DNA from 2 places in the Caldanaerobius polysaccharolyticus DSM 13641 genome. Region 1 is predicted to be linked to the other one. Evidence: predicted binding sites of a transcription regulator. Region 1 holds the regulator's gene; the other holds the start of a gene.
The links. Region 1 encodes HrcA, which represses chaperone genes, less so after heat shock. Its sites were predicted from a motif close to ATTAGCACTCANNNNNNNTGAGTGCTAAT; they were not measured.
Positions count from the first base shown of each region.

Region 1 (8,988 bases):
GACTGCCGCGTGGGCGATACCATAACAGATGCGGAAAATCCCGCTCTGGTGCCGTTGCCGGGTTATAGGAAGGTCACGCCCATGGTCTACAGCGGCATTTACCCTGCGGATACCACCCATTATGAAGATCTTAAAGATGCACTTGAAAAGCTGCAGCTAAACGACGCTGCGCTGGTATTTGAACCGGAAACATCGGTAGCTTTGGGATTCGGGTTCAGGTGCGGTTTTCTAGGGCTTCTTCACATGGAAATCGTGCAAGAGAGGCTGGAAAGGGAATACAATCTCAGCTTGGTGACTACAGCGCCCAGCGTCATATACAGGGTCACAAAGACCAATGGAGAGGTATTGGAGATTTCCAATCCAGTAAATTTGCCCAAGCCTCAGGAGATTGAGTACATTGAGGAACCGGTGGTGAATGCGTCTATCATCGTGTCGTCAGATTTCGTAGGCCCTGTGATGGATTTGTGTCAAGAAAAAAGAGGGACGTACGTAAACATGACGTACATCGACACCAGCAGGGTCATGTTGGAGTACAAGCTGCCGTTAAACGAGATCATATTTGATTTTTTCAATGCTTTAAAATCCAGGACGAGGGGCTATGCGTCGCTGGATTACCACATGGCGGGCTATCAGGTATCTGATCTCATAAAGCTGGATATTCTCATAAACGGGGAAGTGGTGGATGCCCTCTCTGTGATAGTGCACAGGGATAAGGCCTATGAAAGAGGCAGAAAAATTGTAGAAAAGCTTAAAGAGTCCATACCCAGGCAGTTGTTTGAGATACCCATTCAGGCGGCTATAGGCAACAGGGTAATCGCCAGAGAGACTGTAAAGGCCATGAGAAAAGATGTGCTTGCTAAGTGTTACGGGGGCGATGTCACCAGGAAGAAAAAGCTTCTAGAAAAGCAGAAAGAAGGGAAAAAGCGCATGAGGCAGATAGGCAAGGTGGAAATACCTCAAGAGGCCTTCATGTCAGTGCTGAAGTTGGAGGACGAAAATTGAGGTTGAAAGACATAAGCATTTACGTGCACATCCCTTTTTGCGTAAAAAAGTGCTTTTACTGCGATTTTAATTCTTTTGCAGGAATGGAGAAATTAAAACCCTATTATCTAGATGCACTAATTGGCGAACTGAAGATGTACGCGTGTAAATTAAAAGGCTATAAAGTCAGGACGTTGTTTATAGGAGGAGGTACCCCTACCACTTTTACGCTATCTCAGCTTTCCCTTATTCTGGATACTATTAGCAGCCTTTACGATGTTGACGATGGGGCAGAAGTGACGGTAGAAGCAAATCCAGGCACTGTTTCTGATCTCATGCTCAGAGGCCTGTCTCTAAGGGGAGTCAACCGCTTGAGCCTGGGCTTACAGGCTAGGCAGGATCATTTGCTCAAATTGCTGGGAAGGGTGCATACATACGAGCAGTTTTTGTCCAGTTATTACAGTGCTTTAAAGTACTTTGGCAATGTAAATGTAGACATCATGTTTGGCTTGCCAGGACAGACTATGGACATGTGGACACAGACCCTTGATGCCGTCATCGGGCTTAAACCCCATCATGTGTCCTGTTATAGCCTTACGATAGAAAACAACACCCCTTTGGGAGATATGGTCAAAAGAGGAATACTCGATTTGCCCGATGAGGACACGGAGCGCCAGATGTATTATGAAGCCAAAAGGAGATTGCTGGCAGCGGGGTACAGGCATTACGAGATATCCAATTTCGCCTTACCCGGATACCAGTGTAAACACAACACCGCATACTGGACGGACAGCGAATACGTGGGCATAGGAGCTGGAGCCAGTTCTTATTATGACAATATAAGGTATAAAAACGCGGATGATATAACGGATTACATCAAAAAAGTGCATAAAGGGCTGCTTCCTATAGAGGAATTTGAGTACGTAAGCGAAAGAGAGAAGGTCATTTACGCCATTATTACAGGTTTAAGGCTTATTACAGGTATAAATTTGAAGGAATTCCGGGAACGATATCATGTGGATTTGCTAAAGGAGTACGGCGACGTCGTTGAAAAATACGGCGATATGGGATTTTTAGAAGTAAAAAGCGGATTTCTCAGGTTTACTGAAAGAGGAATAGATGTTTCCAATACCGTATTGAGTGATTTTTTAAGATAAATATTGACATTTTACACGTTAAGTGATATTTTATAAGCATGAATTAGCACTCTATAAGTGAGAGTGCTAACAATGAGAGGTGAGGCCAGGATGCAATTGGATGAGAGAAAGGATAAGATCTTAAAAGCTGTAGTTGACGGATATATAAAGACAGCCGACCCTGTGGGTTCGAGGACAATTGCAAAAAAGTATAAGATAGGCCTGAGTTCAGCCACGATACGGAATGAAATGGCTGACCTTGAAGATATGGGTTATCTTGAGCAGCCTCACACGTCTGCAGGTAGGATACCATCCATTAAAGGTTACAGATATTATGTGGACAGTATTATGCAGGATTTAATAAGTTTGACTTCGGAATTAGATGAAAGGGAAAAGTATATACTGGAAAAATACCTGTTTGAGGAAATATCTTCTGACGCAGAAGATAGGATTGAGGAGATAATCAAGAAGATCGCCAAATTGCTCTCCAATGTAACCAGGTATACGTCGTTGGTATTAGCCCCTCAGCTCAACCTAAGCAAGCTCAAGGCGATAAAGCTGGTGCCAATTGACGATAGCAATATCCTGCTGGCTATACTCACTAATACAGGTCTTGTCAGAAATGCGGTTTTGAAGATGAATAAACCTATGGATTCTATTGAAGTGGATAGGGTAAACAACCTCATAAACCATAAACTATCATATCTTACCATCGAGGAAATCGACGACGATTTGATCAACAGCATTAAAGTGGAGTTTAACGACGATGTTTTGTTGGATAACGTAATAAACTCGATAAAAAAGACCTTGAGAAGAGCCGACGATGGCGATATATTTATGGATGGTACCACCAACATATTCAATTACCCTGAGTATCAGGATATAAAAAAGGTGAAGAATTTTATGTCTTTGCTGGAAGAGAAGGAATTGCTGTACGAGGTGCTGCAGCCCAACCGCGATAACGATATAGATATTACCATAGGCAGCGAAAATAAGTTCGACGAAACAAAGGACATGAGCATCATCATAGCAGCGTATAGATTAAACGGCAGGTCTATAGGCAGCATTGGTATAATAGGACCTACCAGAATGGATTATCGGAAAGCCATAGCAACAGTTAACCTGGTAAAGGAAGACCTGGGAAAATTAATGGAATACCTTTACGGAATATAAAACAAGGGGTGGATAGGTGTTGGAAAAGAAAGAAGAGAAGATGGCTGAAGAGATTAATTGCGATAAGGCCGATGAGCCTCAGGAGGCACGGCAGGTTGAAAACGGCGGTGAAGGCGGTGAAAATGGGTGCCAGTGCGAAGACGAACAAGAGCAGGCTGCTGAAGAGGTGAAAAAGCTTAAAGAGGCGCTGGAGGCAAAAACAAAGGAGGCTGATGAGTATTTAAATCTGGCCAAAAGAATTCAAGCTGAGTTTGACAATTTTAGAAAGCGGACTCAGAAAGAAAAAGAGGATTTGGTGAAGTACGGCAATGAGCAGCTTATACTGGCGATGTTACCTGTTCTCGATAACCTTGAGAGGGCGGCGGCGGTAGAGGTCAATGACGCCAATAGGGCTATAATAGATGGTGTTAATATGGTGATAAATCAATTCAAGAAGGTATTGTCGGATTTTAATGTAAAAGAGATCCAGGCAGAGGGAAAGCCCTTTGATCCATATAAGCACCATGCTGTGATGCAGGTAGAAGATAGCGGCTGCGAGCCTAATACCGTGGTAGAAGTACTTCAAAAAGGTTATGAATTAAATGATCGCGTGATAAGGCCAAGTCTTGTAAAAGTTGCAAAATAAAATCAGGAGTTTAAGGAGGAGTGCTTAAATGGGAAAAATTATTGGAATTGACCTTGGCACCACATTTTCATGTGTGGCAGTGATGGAAGGTGGCCAACCGGTGGTAATACCTAACGCAGAAGGAGCTAGGACTACGCCTTCTGTGGTGGCCTTTACAGATACAGGAGAGAGATTAGTGGGCCAGGTGGCAAAGCGGCAGGCTATAACCAATCCCGAGAGAACCGTCATGTCTATAAAAAGACATATGGGTACAAATTACAAAGTAAACATAGATGGCAAAGAGTATACCCCGCAGGAGATATCTGCGTTTATTCTGCAGAAGCTCAAAAGAGATGCAGAAGCGTATCTGGGAGAACCAGTTACGCAAGCGGTTATAACGGTTCCAGCGTACTTTAACGACAGCCAGAGGCAAGCCACAAAAGACGCAGGCAGGATTGCGGGCCTTGAGGTATTGAGGATTATCAATGAGCCTACGGCGGCCTCACTGGCCTACGGACTGGACAAAGAAGAGAACCAGAAGATAATGGTGTACGACTTAGGAGGAGGTACCTTTGACGTATCCATCCTTGAATTAGGCGATGGAGTCTTTGAAGTGTTAGCTACCAGTGGAAATAACCATCTGGGCGGCGATGACTTCGACCAGAGGATAATGGATTGGCTGATAGATGGATTTAAAAAGGAGCACGGCATAGACCTCAGCAAGGACAAGATGGCTTTGCAGAGGTTGAAAGAGGCTGCAGAAAAGGCGAAGATAGAGCTTTCCTCTGCCACTTCTTCTCTGATAAGCCTTCCATTTATCACGGCGGATGCGACGGGGCCAAAGCACCTGGAAGTTACGTTGACGAGGGCCAAGTTTGAGGAGCTCATATCAGACCTGGTGGCGTCTACAGAAGGTCCGGTAAGACAGGCGTTGAGCGATGCCAATTTAACGCCGGATAAAATCGATAAAGTTATACTGGTAGGAGGTTCTACCAGAATACCCCTGGTTCAGGAGACGGTTAGGAGACTTACGGGGAAAGAGCCTCATAAAGGGATTAACCCCGATGAGTGCGTGGCTATAGGAGCTGCTATACAGGCAGGAGTTTTGGGCGGTGAGGTAAAAGATATACTGCTGTTGGATGTAACGCCCCTTTCCCTGGGCATTGAGACACTGGGCGGCGTGTTTACAAAGCTCATTGAGCGCAACACCACCATACCTACTAAAAAGAGTCAGATATTCTCCACAGCAGCTGATAACCAGACTTCGGTGGAAATTCACGTCCTCCAGGGCGAGAGGCCCATGGCTAAGGACAATAAGACACTGGGCCGCTTTACCCTTACAGGTATTCCTCCTGCGCCTAGAGGGGTGCCGCAGATTGAAGTAACTTTTGACATCGACGCTAACGGAATTGTACATGTCTCGGCTAAAGACCTGGGTACTGGTAAAGAGCAAAGCATAACGATTACGTCTACCACCAATCTCAGCGAAGAGGAAATCGAGAGGATGAGAAAAGAGGCTGAGAAGTACGCTGAAGAGGATAAAAAGAGGAAAGAAGAGGCCGATATAAGGAACAACGCGGACTCGGCTATATACCAGGCCGAAAAGACATTAAAAGACCTGGGCGATAAGGTGACGCCACAGGAAAGGGAGAAGATCAATGCGGAAATAGAGAAGGTGAGAAAGGCCTTAAGCGGCAGCGATATTCAGGCTATAAAAGATGCCACAGAGTCGTTGTCCCAGGCTTTCTATGAAGTCTCTACCAGGATATATCAGCAGGCCGGAGCCAGTGGAAACGCTGGTGGGAATACAGGAGCCGGTTCCAACAATTCAGGCCGTGACGATAACGGCAACACTTACAATGCGGATTACAAAGTCGACTGAAACAAAACCTGCCCTGTCAGGGCAGGTTTTAGACTGAGGTGGTGATTGGATTGGCGAGAGACTATTACGAGATATTAGGGGTGGATAGAAATGCGTCACAGGACGAGATAAAAAAAGCGTATAGAAAGCTGGCAAAGAAGTACCACCCTGACATGAATCCAGGTGACAAAGAAGCTGAGCAGAAGTTTAAGGAGATCAACGAGGCTTATGAGGTGTTGAGCGACCCTGAAAAGAAAGCCAGATACGACCAGTTTGGCCATGCCGGCGTCAATGGCCAGGGTGGATTTAACACGGGAGGATTTGGCGGCGGCTTTGGTGACTTTGGCGATTTTGGAGATTTTGGCGGCTTTGGAGATATATTTGATATGTTTTTTGGCGAAGGCTTTACAGGCCGCAGGAGAAATAGCCCACAAAAAGGCGCTGACATAAGGTATCATATGACCATAACCTTTGAGGAAGCGGCTTTTGGCGCAGAAAAAGAGTTTAGGGTAGAGCGCACCGAGATGTGTAGCACCTGCAATGGCACAGGTGCAAAGCCCGGTACAAAGCCGGTTACCTGTGGGTACTGCGGGGGAACAGGTCAGATAAGGCAGACCCAGCGAACTCCTTTGGGTAGCTTCACACAGGTGAGAACTTGTGAGCATTGCCGTGGTACAGGCAAGATCATAAAGGAGCTCTGTCCTGATTGCAGAGGGACTGGAAGGATGAGAAGGTCACGAAGGGTAAAAGTGAAGATACCCGCTGGGGTAGATAACGGCTCCGTCATATCTCTAAGGGGAGAAGGTGAGCTGGGGGTCAACGGAGGCCCTCCAGGGGACCTGTTTATTGAGATAAAGGTAAAGCCCCATGAGATTTTCAAAAGAGAGGGGCAAAACATTATATGCGAAATCCCAATTTCCTTTGTTCAGGCTGCACTGGGAGCTGAAATAGAAGTTCCCACGTTGGAAGGGAAAATAAAGTACACCATACCTGAAGGCACCCAGAGCGGGACTGTGTTCAGGTTAAAGGGCAAAGGTATACCCAGTGTAAGAGGATATGGCAGAGGGGATGAGTTAATAAAGGTGTACGTAGAAGTTCCTAAAAAACTTACGGAAAAGCAGAAAGAGCTGTTGAGGAAGTTTGCGGAGATAAGCGGTGAGGATGTGAACGAGCAGAGCAAGTCTTTTTTTGAGAAGATGAGAAACGTATTTGGAGGTTAAAAATTATGAGTTGGATAGAAGTCCAGGTCAAGACAACCCGGGATGCGGTAGACGCTGTTTCCAATATCCTCTACGATGTAGGCGCTGGAGGTGTGGTAATAGAGGATTTTCATATAGCTTCAGAAGCAACAGAATGGGATGAAGAGGATGTAGATAAATTAATCGTAGAAGACAACATAGCGGTGGTAAAAGGGTATTTGCCAGAGGGACCTGATTTGCCCGATAAGCTGAACACGGTAAGAAATCGCGTAAAAGAACTGGGCAACTACATCAACACAGGGGAGAGCACTATAAGCACTGCGGAGGTATACGAAGAAGATTGGGCTAACTCGTGGAAAAAATATTATAAACCTGTAAAAATTGGGCCAAAGATCGTCATCAAACCCGAGTGGGAACAATACCAGGCTGATAAAGGTGAGCTGGTTGTCCAGATAGATCCTGGCATGGCTTTTGGAACAGGTACCCACGAAACCACCAGGATGTGCATAGTGATGTTACAAAAATACCTAAAGCCAGGCATGAGCTTGCTGGATGTAGGATGCGGTTCGGGAATACTGTCGGTGACAGCGGCAAAATTAGGGGCATCCAGGGTCTTGGCTTTGGATATAGACGATGTAGCAGTTAATGTGGCGCGGGACAACGTGTTGAAAAACGGCGTAAATAATGTGGTAGAGGTTAGGAAAAACGATGGGCTGAAGGGTTTAAAGAATGAGGACATAAAGGCCGATATGGTCGTGGCCAATATAATAGCTGATGTGATAATAAAGATAACCCGCGACGTCAGAGAAAATTTAAAAAAAGGCGGCATATACATCGCCAGTGGTATTATAAAGGAGAGAGAAAAGGACGTGGTGCAAGAGCTTAAAGTCCATGGTTTTTCCATTGTGGAGAGCATGTATGACGGCGAGTGGGTTGCGATGGGTTGTGTATTAAATGCATAAGTTCTTTGTATCCCCTGAAAATGTATTTGATAAAAAAGTTATGATAACAGACAGGGATGAGCTCAATCACTTCAAGGTCCTGCATATAAAAAAGGGAGAAAACATCGTGGTATCCGATGGCATAGGAAATGACTACAGAGTAGAAGTCGTAGAGATAAATGAAAAGTACGTGACGGCCAGTATATTAAGCGTCCTTCAGCCAGTAAAAGCCAGTGTGGACATCACCCTTTATCAGGCGCTTCCTAAGTCTGCTAAGATGGACTTGATCGTCCAAAAGTGTACTGAGCTGGGTATTAACAGCATTGTGCCTGTCATCACTGAGAGGGTCGTCGTAAAGTGGGATGACAGCAGCGGCAAGCTGGTGCGGTGGAGGAGAATTGCTTATGAATCCTCTAAACAATGCCGACGCTCTACAGTTCCCTATATACACGAACCTATGGCCTTTGAAGATGTGCTGGAGTCCATAAAGTCCTACGATATTTTTTTTCTCCCTCATGAGGCGGAAAATATCGTCCACTTAAAAGACATTATGCGAAAGGGTAAGAGCTTTAAAAAGGTGGGAATACTCATAGGTCCCGAGGGCGGATTTAGCGATGGAGAAGTGACCAGGGCGGTGCAAAGCGGGGCCTGTCCGGTGACACTTGGGCCAAGGGTTTTGAGGACTGAGACAGCGGGTTTTGTTACCGTTTCGCTGATCATGTACGAGATGGGGGATATCGGTTGATGCAAAAAAAGGCTGCGTTTTACACACTGGGTTGCAAGGTTAATCAGTATGAAACAGAGGCGATGCAAGAGCTGTTTGAAAAAGCTGGATATGCTGTTGTGGATTTCGATCAGGTGGCCGATGTGTACATCATAAATACGTGCACGGTAACAGCAAGGAGTGACAGCAAGTCCCGCAGTCTCATTCACAAAGCATCAAAGCTCAATCCGGATGCGGTTATAGGAGTAGTGGGCTGTTATGCACAGGTAGCTTCTGATGAGATAATGAATATCCCCGGCGTGGATCTCGTGGTAGGAACCAATCGCAAACAGGAGATAGTGCACCTGGTAGAAGAAGCTATGAAAGGGA
Region 1 covers NZ_KE386493.1:105,250-114,237, forward strand. The annotation lists gene lepA (translation elongation factor 4) at 1-1,002, shown strand, start outside; gene hemW (radical SAM family heme chaperone HemW) at 999-2,138, shown strand; gene hrcA (heat-inducible transcriptional repressor HrcA) at 2,229-3,290, shown strand; gene grpE (nucleotide exchange factor GrpE) at 3,307-3,915, shown strand; gene dnaK (molecular chaperone DnaK) at 3,944-5,776, shown strand; gene dnaJ (molecular chaperone DnaJ) at 5,827-6,975, shown strand; gene prmA (50S ribosomal protein L11 methyltransferase) at 6,981-7,916, shown strand; gene CALPO_RS0100555 (RsmE family RNA methyltransferase) at 7,909-8,640, shown strand; gene mtaB (tRNA (N(6)-L-threonylcarbamoyladenosine(37)-C(2))-methylthiotransferase MtaB) at 8,640-8,988, shown strand, end outside.

Region 2 (8,988 bases), on a different contig from region 1:
GGGATATCAGCCACAACTGCCTCTGTGGTGAGGATCATAGCTGCAATACTTGCGGCATTCTGCAGGGCTGAGCGAGTAACCTTGGTGGGATCAACGATACCGGCCTTTATCATATCTACATATTCCTCTTTATATGCATCAAAGCCGATGCCGGGTTCGGAATTCTTCACCTTTTCTACAATTACAGAACCCTCCAGACCTGCGTTAAACGCGATCTGCTTTACGGGCTCCTCTAAAGCCTTCATTACGATCTCAGCGCCGGTTCTGATTTCGCCTTCCAGCGAGTCTACCACTTTCTTAACAGCGGGTATGCAGTTGATGAGCGCTGTACCGCCACCAGGCACGATACCCTCTTCCACAGCAGCCCTTGTAGCTGACAGGGCATCCTCGATCCTGTGCCTCTTCTCCTTCAGCTCTGTCTCTGTAGCTGCACCAACTTGTATCACAGCTACGCCGCCAGACAGCTTAGCCAGCCTCTCTTGGAGTTTCTCCCTGTCATAGTCAGAAGTAGTCTCTTCGATCTGTACCTTGATCTGCTGTATCCTGTTCTTAATCTCATTCTTGTCGCCGCCACCGTCTACAATGGTGGTGTTCTCTTTGTCAACCCTGACCTGCCTTGCAGTACCTAACAGGCTGAGATCAGCATCTTTCAAGTCATAGCCCAGCTCTTCAGAGATCACCTGGCCGCCAGTGAGGATAGCAATATCCCTCAGCATCTCCTTTCTCCTGTCGCCAAAGCCAGGAGCCTTTACGCCAACGCATGTAAATGTGCCGCGCAGCTTGTTAACAACCAGCGTAGCTAAAGCTTCGCCTTCGATGTCATCAGCTATGATCAACAGCTTCTTGCCTGTCTCCACAATCTTCTGCAACAGCGGTAAAATCTCCTGTACATTTGAAAGCTTCTTGTCTGTAATGAGTATCAGAGGATCATCCAGTATTGCTTCCATTTTCTCTGTATCAGTCACCATATACGGAGAAACATAACCTCTGTCAAACTGCATTCCTTCCACAACTTCCAGGGTGGTTCCCATGGTCTTGGACTCTTCCACGGTGATAACCCCGTCTTTGCCCACTTTTTCCATAGCCTCTGCTATGAGGTTTCCTATCTCCTCATCGGCAGCTGAAATAGATGCAACCTGTGCGATAGCTTCTCTTGACTCCACAGGATGAGAAATCCTCTTTAACTCTTCCACTGCGGCATCTACGGCTTTTTTCATGCCCCTTCTGATCAGCATGGGGTTAGCGCCTGCCGCCACGTTTTTCATACCCTCTCTAACCAGTGCCTGTCCCAAAAGGGTTGCAGTGGTCGTACCGTCACCGGCTACATCGTTGGTCTTTGTAGCGACTTCCTTTAACAGCTGCGCTCCCTGGTTCTCAAAAGGATCTTTAAGCTCTATTTCCCTTGCAATGGTTACACCGTCATTGGTTATAGTAGGTGAACCGTACTTTTTATCCAGAACTACGTTTCTTCCACGGGGTCCCAAAGTCACTTTAACGGTATTTGCTACGGCATTTACGCCTCTTTCCAGAGCTCTTCTTGCTTCTTCTCCATACAGAATCTGCTTTGCCATCTCCGCTTTCCTCCCTCATATGTAATTTTAGTCAAGTATGGCTAAGATATCATTTTGTCTCAGTATCAGATACTCCTGGCCATCCAGTTTTACTTCTGTTCCCGCGTATTTAGAATAGATGACCTTATCGCCGACCTTAACCTCAAGCTCGACTTTCTTGCCGTCTATGTACTCGCCAGTACCCACAGCCACTACTTCGCCCTGCTGCGGCTTCTCTTTCGCTGTACCAGGCAGTACTATTCCCCCTACCACTTCTTCTGCTTCGATGGGTTTAATGACCACTCTGTCGCCTAATGGCCTGATTTTCATCTTTCCAACCTCCTACTGTGGATTTTATTAGCACTCGCTTTTATCGAGTGCTAATCACATGAAATATAATAGATTAAAAAAAAAGATATTGCAAATCCACCTAAAGTTAATTTTTCACCGTTTTAAGCAATTATACGCGCATTTATCAAATTTTTTAGTCCTTTTCTTCGTTTTTCTCATTTTCTTTCTTCTTTTCTTCAATTTCTAACGGTTTAGCTTTCTCAGAAGAACCTTCTTTGTTCTGTTCATCACCGCTCATTAGATAATTTATGACTTTATCAAAGACTTCCTTTTGTTGATCGTTCATAAGAGCACGCACATTATTTAAAAATCTTTCCCTCTCATCTCCCGAATTGCCTCTCACCATATCTTCATTTCCACTGTTCTTGCTTTCTTTATCGCTGATCACCGATTCTGCTTTAGTGACCAGGTCGATTATTTTTAAATTCTTAATGAACTTATCTATTTTGCCATCGTCATCCCTAAACAGCGGCTTAAACATCTCTATAACCCGTGCTAACTTCTCTATCTGGCTTATCTCAGGATTTTCCACTATAGATTTAATCTTTGCCATGTACTCGCTCCAGTTGTTCACAAGCCCATCTATCAGTTCCAGCAGATTGATGGAGAAGTCCAAAAGCTCCTGTTTATCCTCCGCCATGTGGGGTTTTGCCGCCTTCAGCATCTCTATCCTCTTTTTTCTCTCATCCCTTATATCCCTCATCTGATGTACTACTCCAGTTTCGTCTATACTGTTTAAGCGCTTGCAGCAGTCATATACGTTGATGACGTTTATGTACAGATCTGATAGTATCTGCTCCCTTTCAGGCAAATAAGTCTTAACACTAGAAACCAAATCCTTTATTTTATACAAGTGATCTTCTGTCAACTTTATATCTGGCATCCTTAGTTTCAGCCCGTCTTGGTCCCCGCGCTGCCTTCTCCTGGGCAGAGGCAAAGCCATTATATTGTCTCCCATTCTCAGTTTCTTTTCTCTAATTATCAAAAGTAAAAGCAATAAGATGACCAGCATCTCTCTGTTCAATTAAATCCCTCCTTGATAGCAAATATGTACAGGGCCAGCTTTCCTGGCCCCAATTGCCTTTTACTTAATTTTCATGTATCATCGGTATAAAGAAGAATATAAACAATATTATTATAATAATCCAGAAAAAGCCGCCGCGGTGCCATCCTGATTCTGGCATTTTGATAACCTCCTCTTTTTTCTCTTTTTTAAATCTAATATATTATACGGGAACAGCTCAAAAGTGTTACTGCAATTCAAGGCCCAACAATCTTCCAAAAAACCTTCTAACCTTTCTCCTGGGTTTATCCTTTGACACCATAGTGAGTATCAAAAAGAAAAAAAGCAGGTTATTTTCATCGAAATGAACATCAAAAAATATCGTAAGCAGCAGGAAAAAGAACAGCAGGGTATCACCGGGTATCTTCATAGCAAAACCTCCTATTCACATTCTTTATACATTCTATGTAAGAATTTAAAAAAGGCTCTATCGTGCGATCACGATAGAGCCTTTTTGCGGATTAGTTAAACCAACGACCCTGGAATAATATGACGAGGAGCAGGAAGAAGAACAACAATGAACTGCCGCTGGTACCCGTGCCACCAAAGAGCCCATCAAAGAATCCCCAGAACCCATCGCCAAATATTATGACCAGGAGCAGGAAGAAGAACAACAGTGAGCTGCCGCTATCAAAAAAGCCGCCTTGTGTCAATTTGTTCTCTGTCATATCAGACCCTCCTCAATTACTTATTTTTTTAGCTCTCTGTCTTCACATTTTCTTCTAGGCCTTAAAAGGATCACTATCAATATCACGATAATAATGATGAAGAAAAACCACTCAAAACCCCAGAATTCCTGCTGCTCAGGCATAACACAACCCTCCTTACTTATCAAATACTATAATACCGGGTACAAATAACAGGATTATTATTATTATTATAATGATCCAGAAAAATCCTCCACGGAACCACTGATCTTTCCCTGCCATGATTTCACCTTCCTTTTAAATAATGCTTTACTCAAATCTCACCTAATCCTTTTATCTTAAGTCTAATTTATAATATGTGGCTATGCAGCTATGTGTTACACATCAGGACTCCCTTTCATAGTATGTAGTGAAATTGCCGTGAAGGGGGAAACGCCTACATGATAGATCTCATAATGGGAGCCATACTGGCTAAATTCTTAAAAGACAGCACCACAGAAAAAAAAATAGACAAGAGGCTAAAAATAAAAGCCCTGGATAACATCAGGGGCAGTATTACAGCCATAGTCCATACCAGAGCTTCAAAGGAGAGCATATTAAAGCACTTTGAGAAGTGTGGGGCATCGTTGAAATACGAATTGCCTTTTATTGATAGCTACGTGGTAGAAATACCCTGTGAAAGCATCAAAAAACTGGCGTCAAACCGCGATGTCATATTCATATCCGACGACTCTGAGGTCAAAAGCACTCTCAACATCGCCACAAAAGTCATAGGCTCTAAAAGTGTAAATGAATCGGGCTACACAGGTAAAGGTATAGGTATAGCTTTTCTGGATACAGGTGTTTATCCCCACCCCGACCTCACAGAGCCAGAAAACCGAATAATAGCGTTTAAAGATTTTATAAACGGTAAACAAAAACCCTACGACGACAACGGACACGGGACCCACGTTGCGGGCGATGCCGCGAGTAACGGCTATAGTTCTAACGGAAAGTACAGAGGGGTAGCCCCAGAAGCCAACATCATAGGTGTCAAAGTACTGGACGCAGCAGGTAGAGGTAATACATCTGATATACTGGCTGGTATGCAATGGGTCGTGGATAACGCAGATAAATATAATATCCGCATAGTATCCTTGTCCCTGGGTGACAAAGCGGTGCTTCCCTATTTTCTCGATCCCATGGCGCGAGGATGTGAGAAATTGTGGCAGCAGGGTTTTGTAGTAACAGTAGCGGCTGGAAACAACGGCCCTGAACCCAGGACCATAACCACGCCAGGCATAAGCCCATCGGCTATAACCGTTGGAGCGCTGGACGACAGAAGAACTGTAGATACCTCGGACGATGAGGTAGCGTATTTTTCTAGCAGAGGTCCTACTTCCTCTGGCAGGCTTAAACCCGATGTGCTGGCACCAGGGGTAAACATCGTATCCCTCAACAGAAGTCCTATGTCAATGGGAGCAAGCAGCTTTTTATTTGAAAAGATGTACCGCACCGCTTCAGGTACTTCTATGGCGACGCCTATGGTAGCAGGAGCGGCAGCTCTATTGTTGCAAAAAAACCCGCACCTGACCCCTTCTCAAGTAAAAAACATAATGATAAAAACAGCAAAGCCGCTAAATGGCAAAGACAAATATGCAGAGGGGTACGGTGTGATAGATATCAATGCCATGATTCAACAGGCATAAAAATAATGAGCACCTGCAACCTACGGTGCTCATTTTATTCCCTGTATTTCCTCGCGATTTTAAGTCGGTTCAAAGCCCTGGCAAGAGCCGCCTGTGACCGTATATACTCCTCTCTGCTTTTTATCTGCCTCAACCTCTCAAGAGCCCTCTCCTTAGCAGCTTCTGCCCTTTTTATATCAATTTCCTCCGGCCACTCCACGGCATCGGAAAGGATAAGGGTGCTCTCGGGTTTCACCTCCATAAACCCACCAGATATAAAGGCTTCCCTCCACACTCCGTTGGCCAATATCCTTAAAGAGCCTATACCAATAGGTGCCACCATCGGCGTATGCCCGTGTAGCACTCCCAGCTCCCCATCTACGCTGCGCACGATGACCATGTCCACATCGCCTTCAAAAAACCTCTTCTCCGGTGTCAAAACCTCCAATCTGAATGTCTGCATAAAATCAACCCCTATTTCATGCTTTCTGCCCTTTTAAGCACCTCATCTATAGTGCCTACCATGTAGAAAGCAGATTCAGGAATATCGTCCAGTTCTCCTTCTACAATCCTCTTGAAACCTTCCACGGTGTCCTTTACAGGCACATACCTCCCCGGCATCCCTGTAAAGGCTTCTGCTACAAAGAAAGGCTGGGACAAAAATCTCTGGATCTTCCTCGCCCTGTTCACGGTAAGCTTATCTTCCTCGGAAAGCTCATCCATACCCAGTATGGCTATGATGTCCTGCAACTCTTTATACCGCTGAAGGATCTGCTGCACCTTTCGCGCCACCGTGTAATGCTCATGGCCCACCACATCGGGTTCCAGTATTCGGGAAACCGAATCCAGGGGATCTACAGCAGGGTATATGCCCATCTCCGCTATTTGCCTGGACAAAACCGTAGTGGCATCAAGGTGGGTAAATGTAGTAGCAGGTGCAGGGTCAGTGAGGTCATCAGCAGGCACGTAAACGGCCTGAACTGAGGTGATAGAACCCTCTGTAGTAGATGTTATCCTCTCTTCCAGGGCCCCCAGTTCATTGGCCAACGTAGGCTGATACCCGACCGCAGAAGGCATTCTGCCCAGAAGGGCCGATACCTCTGATCCTGCCTGTACAAACCTGAATATATTGTCTATAAACAACAAAACGTCCTGCTTTTCCACATCCCTGAAGTATTCGGCCATGGTCAGACCCGTAAGCGCAACCCTCATCCTGGCCCCTGGCGGTTCGTTCATCTGGCCAAACACAAAAGCGGTCTTGTCTATAACGCCAGACTCCTTCATCTCGTACCACAAGTCGTTGCCTTCGCGGGACCTCTCTCCTACGCCGGTGAAAACCGAGTAACCCCCGTGCTCCATGGCCACGTTCCTTATAAGCTCCATTATAAGAACGGTCTTGCCAACGCCCGCACCGCCAAACAGCCCTATCTTCCCGCCCTTAGCGTAAGGCGCCAGAAGGTCTATGACTTTTATCCCGGTTTCCAGCATTTCCGCCACAGGCTTCTGCCTGCTGTAATCCGGGGCATTTCTGTGTATAGGCCAGTACTCCGAAGCTTTTACCTCTCCTAGGTTGTCCATGGGATCTCCCGTCACGTTAAACATCCTGCCCAGCACGCATTTTCCCACCGGCACCGTTATAGGTGCGCCGGTGTTTTCAACTTCCATACCCCTGGTAAGGCCATCGGTAGGAGCCAGAGCTACACACCTAACCATGTCGTCTCCTATGTGCTGGGATACTTCTGCGGTGATGACTTTATCTCCTAACCTTATCTTTACCGCATGGTTTATATCAGGAAGGTTGCCTCTATCAAATTTGACGTCAATGACAGGCCCTATTACCTGTACAATCCTCCCTTTACCCAATATCTTCACCTCCTCATAAGCTGTTGGCAGCGACCACGATCTCCTGGATCTCTTGAGTGATCTGGCTTTGCCTGGCCCTGTTATACATCAACGTAAGCTTCCTTATCATCTCGTCGGCGTTTTTAGTAGCTGAATCCATGGCGGTCATCCTGGCCCCTTGTTCGCTGGCATAAGATTCAACCATGGCCCCGTATATAAGCCCCTTTATATATTCAGGGACCATCTCGTTAAAGACATCTACCGGAGAAGGATGATACAAAAACTGGTAGTGGAACCCCTCACCGCTATCCTTTTTCTCAAAACTCTCTACATCCAATGGCAGGATTTTCATGACAGTGGGCTTCTGAGACAGAGCAGAAATCAAACGGGTATATACCACGTATATTTCGTCCAAGAAATCCCTGTTGTAAAGCTTCAAAACGATATCCGCTATATCCCTTGCGGTATATACGGTGGGGTTTTGAGCCGTGTACAAGAATTCCACATCGATATTGTAGCCCTTTTTGGCAAAATAGTTTCTTCCCACGTTCCCTATAACCATTAAATAGCTGTTCTGAGAACGGGCGATGCACTCTTCAGCAAGTTTTATGACGTTGTGATTGTAGCTACCGCACAGGCCCTTATCGCCAGACATCACGATATAACCTACCCGTTTTTCGCCGGAAGGCTCTTGTTTACCCAAATAGGGATGAGAAAACTTCTCACTGTGAGCCAGTATATCTCTAATTGTATCCTGAATTTTCCTAAAATACGGCAAGGCTGTGGACAGCTTTACCTGCGCTTTTTTGTACTGAGCTGCTGCGATCAAATGCATGGCGCTGGTTATCTGCCTGGTCTTTTTTACGCTCTTTATCCTGGAAATGATCTCCCTGCGGCTCTGCACCCTATTTCACCTCGAAATTATTCTCTTTGTACTTCTGTATGGCCTCTTTCATCCTGTTTGCCAGTTCCTCGCTTATATCTTTTTTCTCCTTTATCTCCTGTAATATATCAGGGTAGTTGTTTTTTACGTATTCAATCAGCCCTTCGTGGAATCTCCTTACCTCACTTACCGGTACGTCCACCAGGAACTTGTTGTTTACAGCGAAAATCATCAAGACCTGGTACTCCAAAGGCAACGGCTTGTACTGCTCCTGCTTTATGGACTCCACGATGCGCTGCCCCTGCTGCAACAGCTCCAACGTGCTTTTGTCGAGATCTGAACCAAACTGAGCAAAGACCTCCAGCTCCCTATACTGCGCCAGGTCCAGCCTCAGCCTGGACGCGACTTTTTTCATCGCCTTGGTCTGTGCAGCGCCGCCCACACGGGATACAGAAAGTCCCACATTGATTGCAGGCCTTATTCCAGCGAAAAACAACTCGCTCTCCAGAAAGATCTGCCCATCGGTTATAGATATGACGTTGGTGGGAATATAAGCCGATATATCACCGGCCTGGGTCTCTATGATGGGAAGAGCCGTAATGGAACCTCCTCCTGCTTCCTCGCTCAGCTTAGCCGCTCTTTCCAGAAGCCTTGAGTGCAGGTAGAACACATCACCGGGATACGCTTCTCTTCCAGGGGGCCTTCTCAAAAGCAAGGAAAGGGTCCTGTAAGCTACAGCGTGCTTGGACAGGTCGTCGTACACGATCAGCACGTCTTTACCTTTGTACATGAAATACTCGCCCATGGAACACGCCGCATAGGGCGCAATGTACTGGAGCGCAGCCGATTCACTGGCCGTCGCCGAAACCACAATAGAATAGTCCATTGCCCCGTGCATGGTCAGCGTGTGCACAATCCTGGCCACCGTTGACGCCTTTTGCCCTATGGCAACGTATATGCATATGACGTCCTGATCTTTCTGGTT
Region 2 covers NZ_KE386495.1:17,654-26,641, forward strand. The annotation lists gene groL (chaperonin GroEL) at 1-1,571, opposite strand, end outside; gene groES (co-chaperone GroES) at 1,599-1,880, opposite strand; gene CALPO_RS0106245 (hypothetical protein) at 2,035-2,925, opposite strand; gene CALPO_RS0106255 (hypothetical protein) at 3,152-3,334, opposite strand; gene CALPO_RS0106260 (hypothetical protein) at 3,426-3,632, opposite strand; gene CALPO_RS15070 (hypothetical protein) at 3,653-3,775, opposite strand; gene CALPO_RS0106275 (S8 family peptidase) at 4,052-5,299, shown strand; gene CALPO_RS0106280 (F0F1 ATP synthase subunit epsilon) at 5,334-5,741, opposite strand; gene atpD (F0F1 ATP synthase subunit beta) at 5,753-7,141, opposite strand; gene atpG (ATP synthase F1 subunit gamma) at 7,155-8,024, opposite strand; gene atpA (F0F1 ATP synthase subunit alpha) at 8,026-8,988, opposite strand, start outside.
Region 2: the regulator HrcA is predicted to act here: its motif matches at 1,907-1,935, upstream of groES (co-chaperone GroES).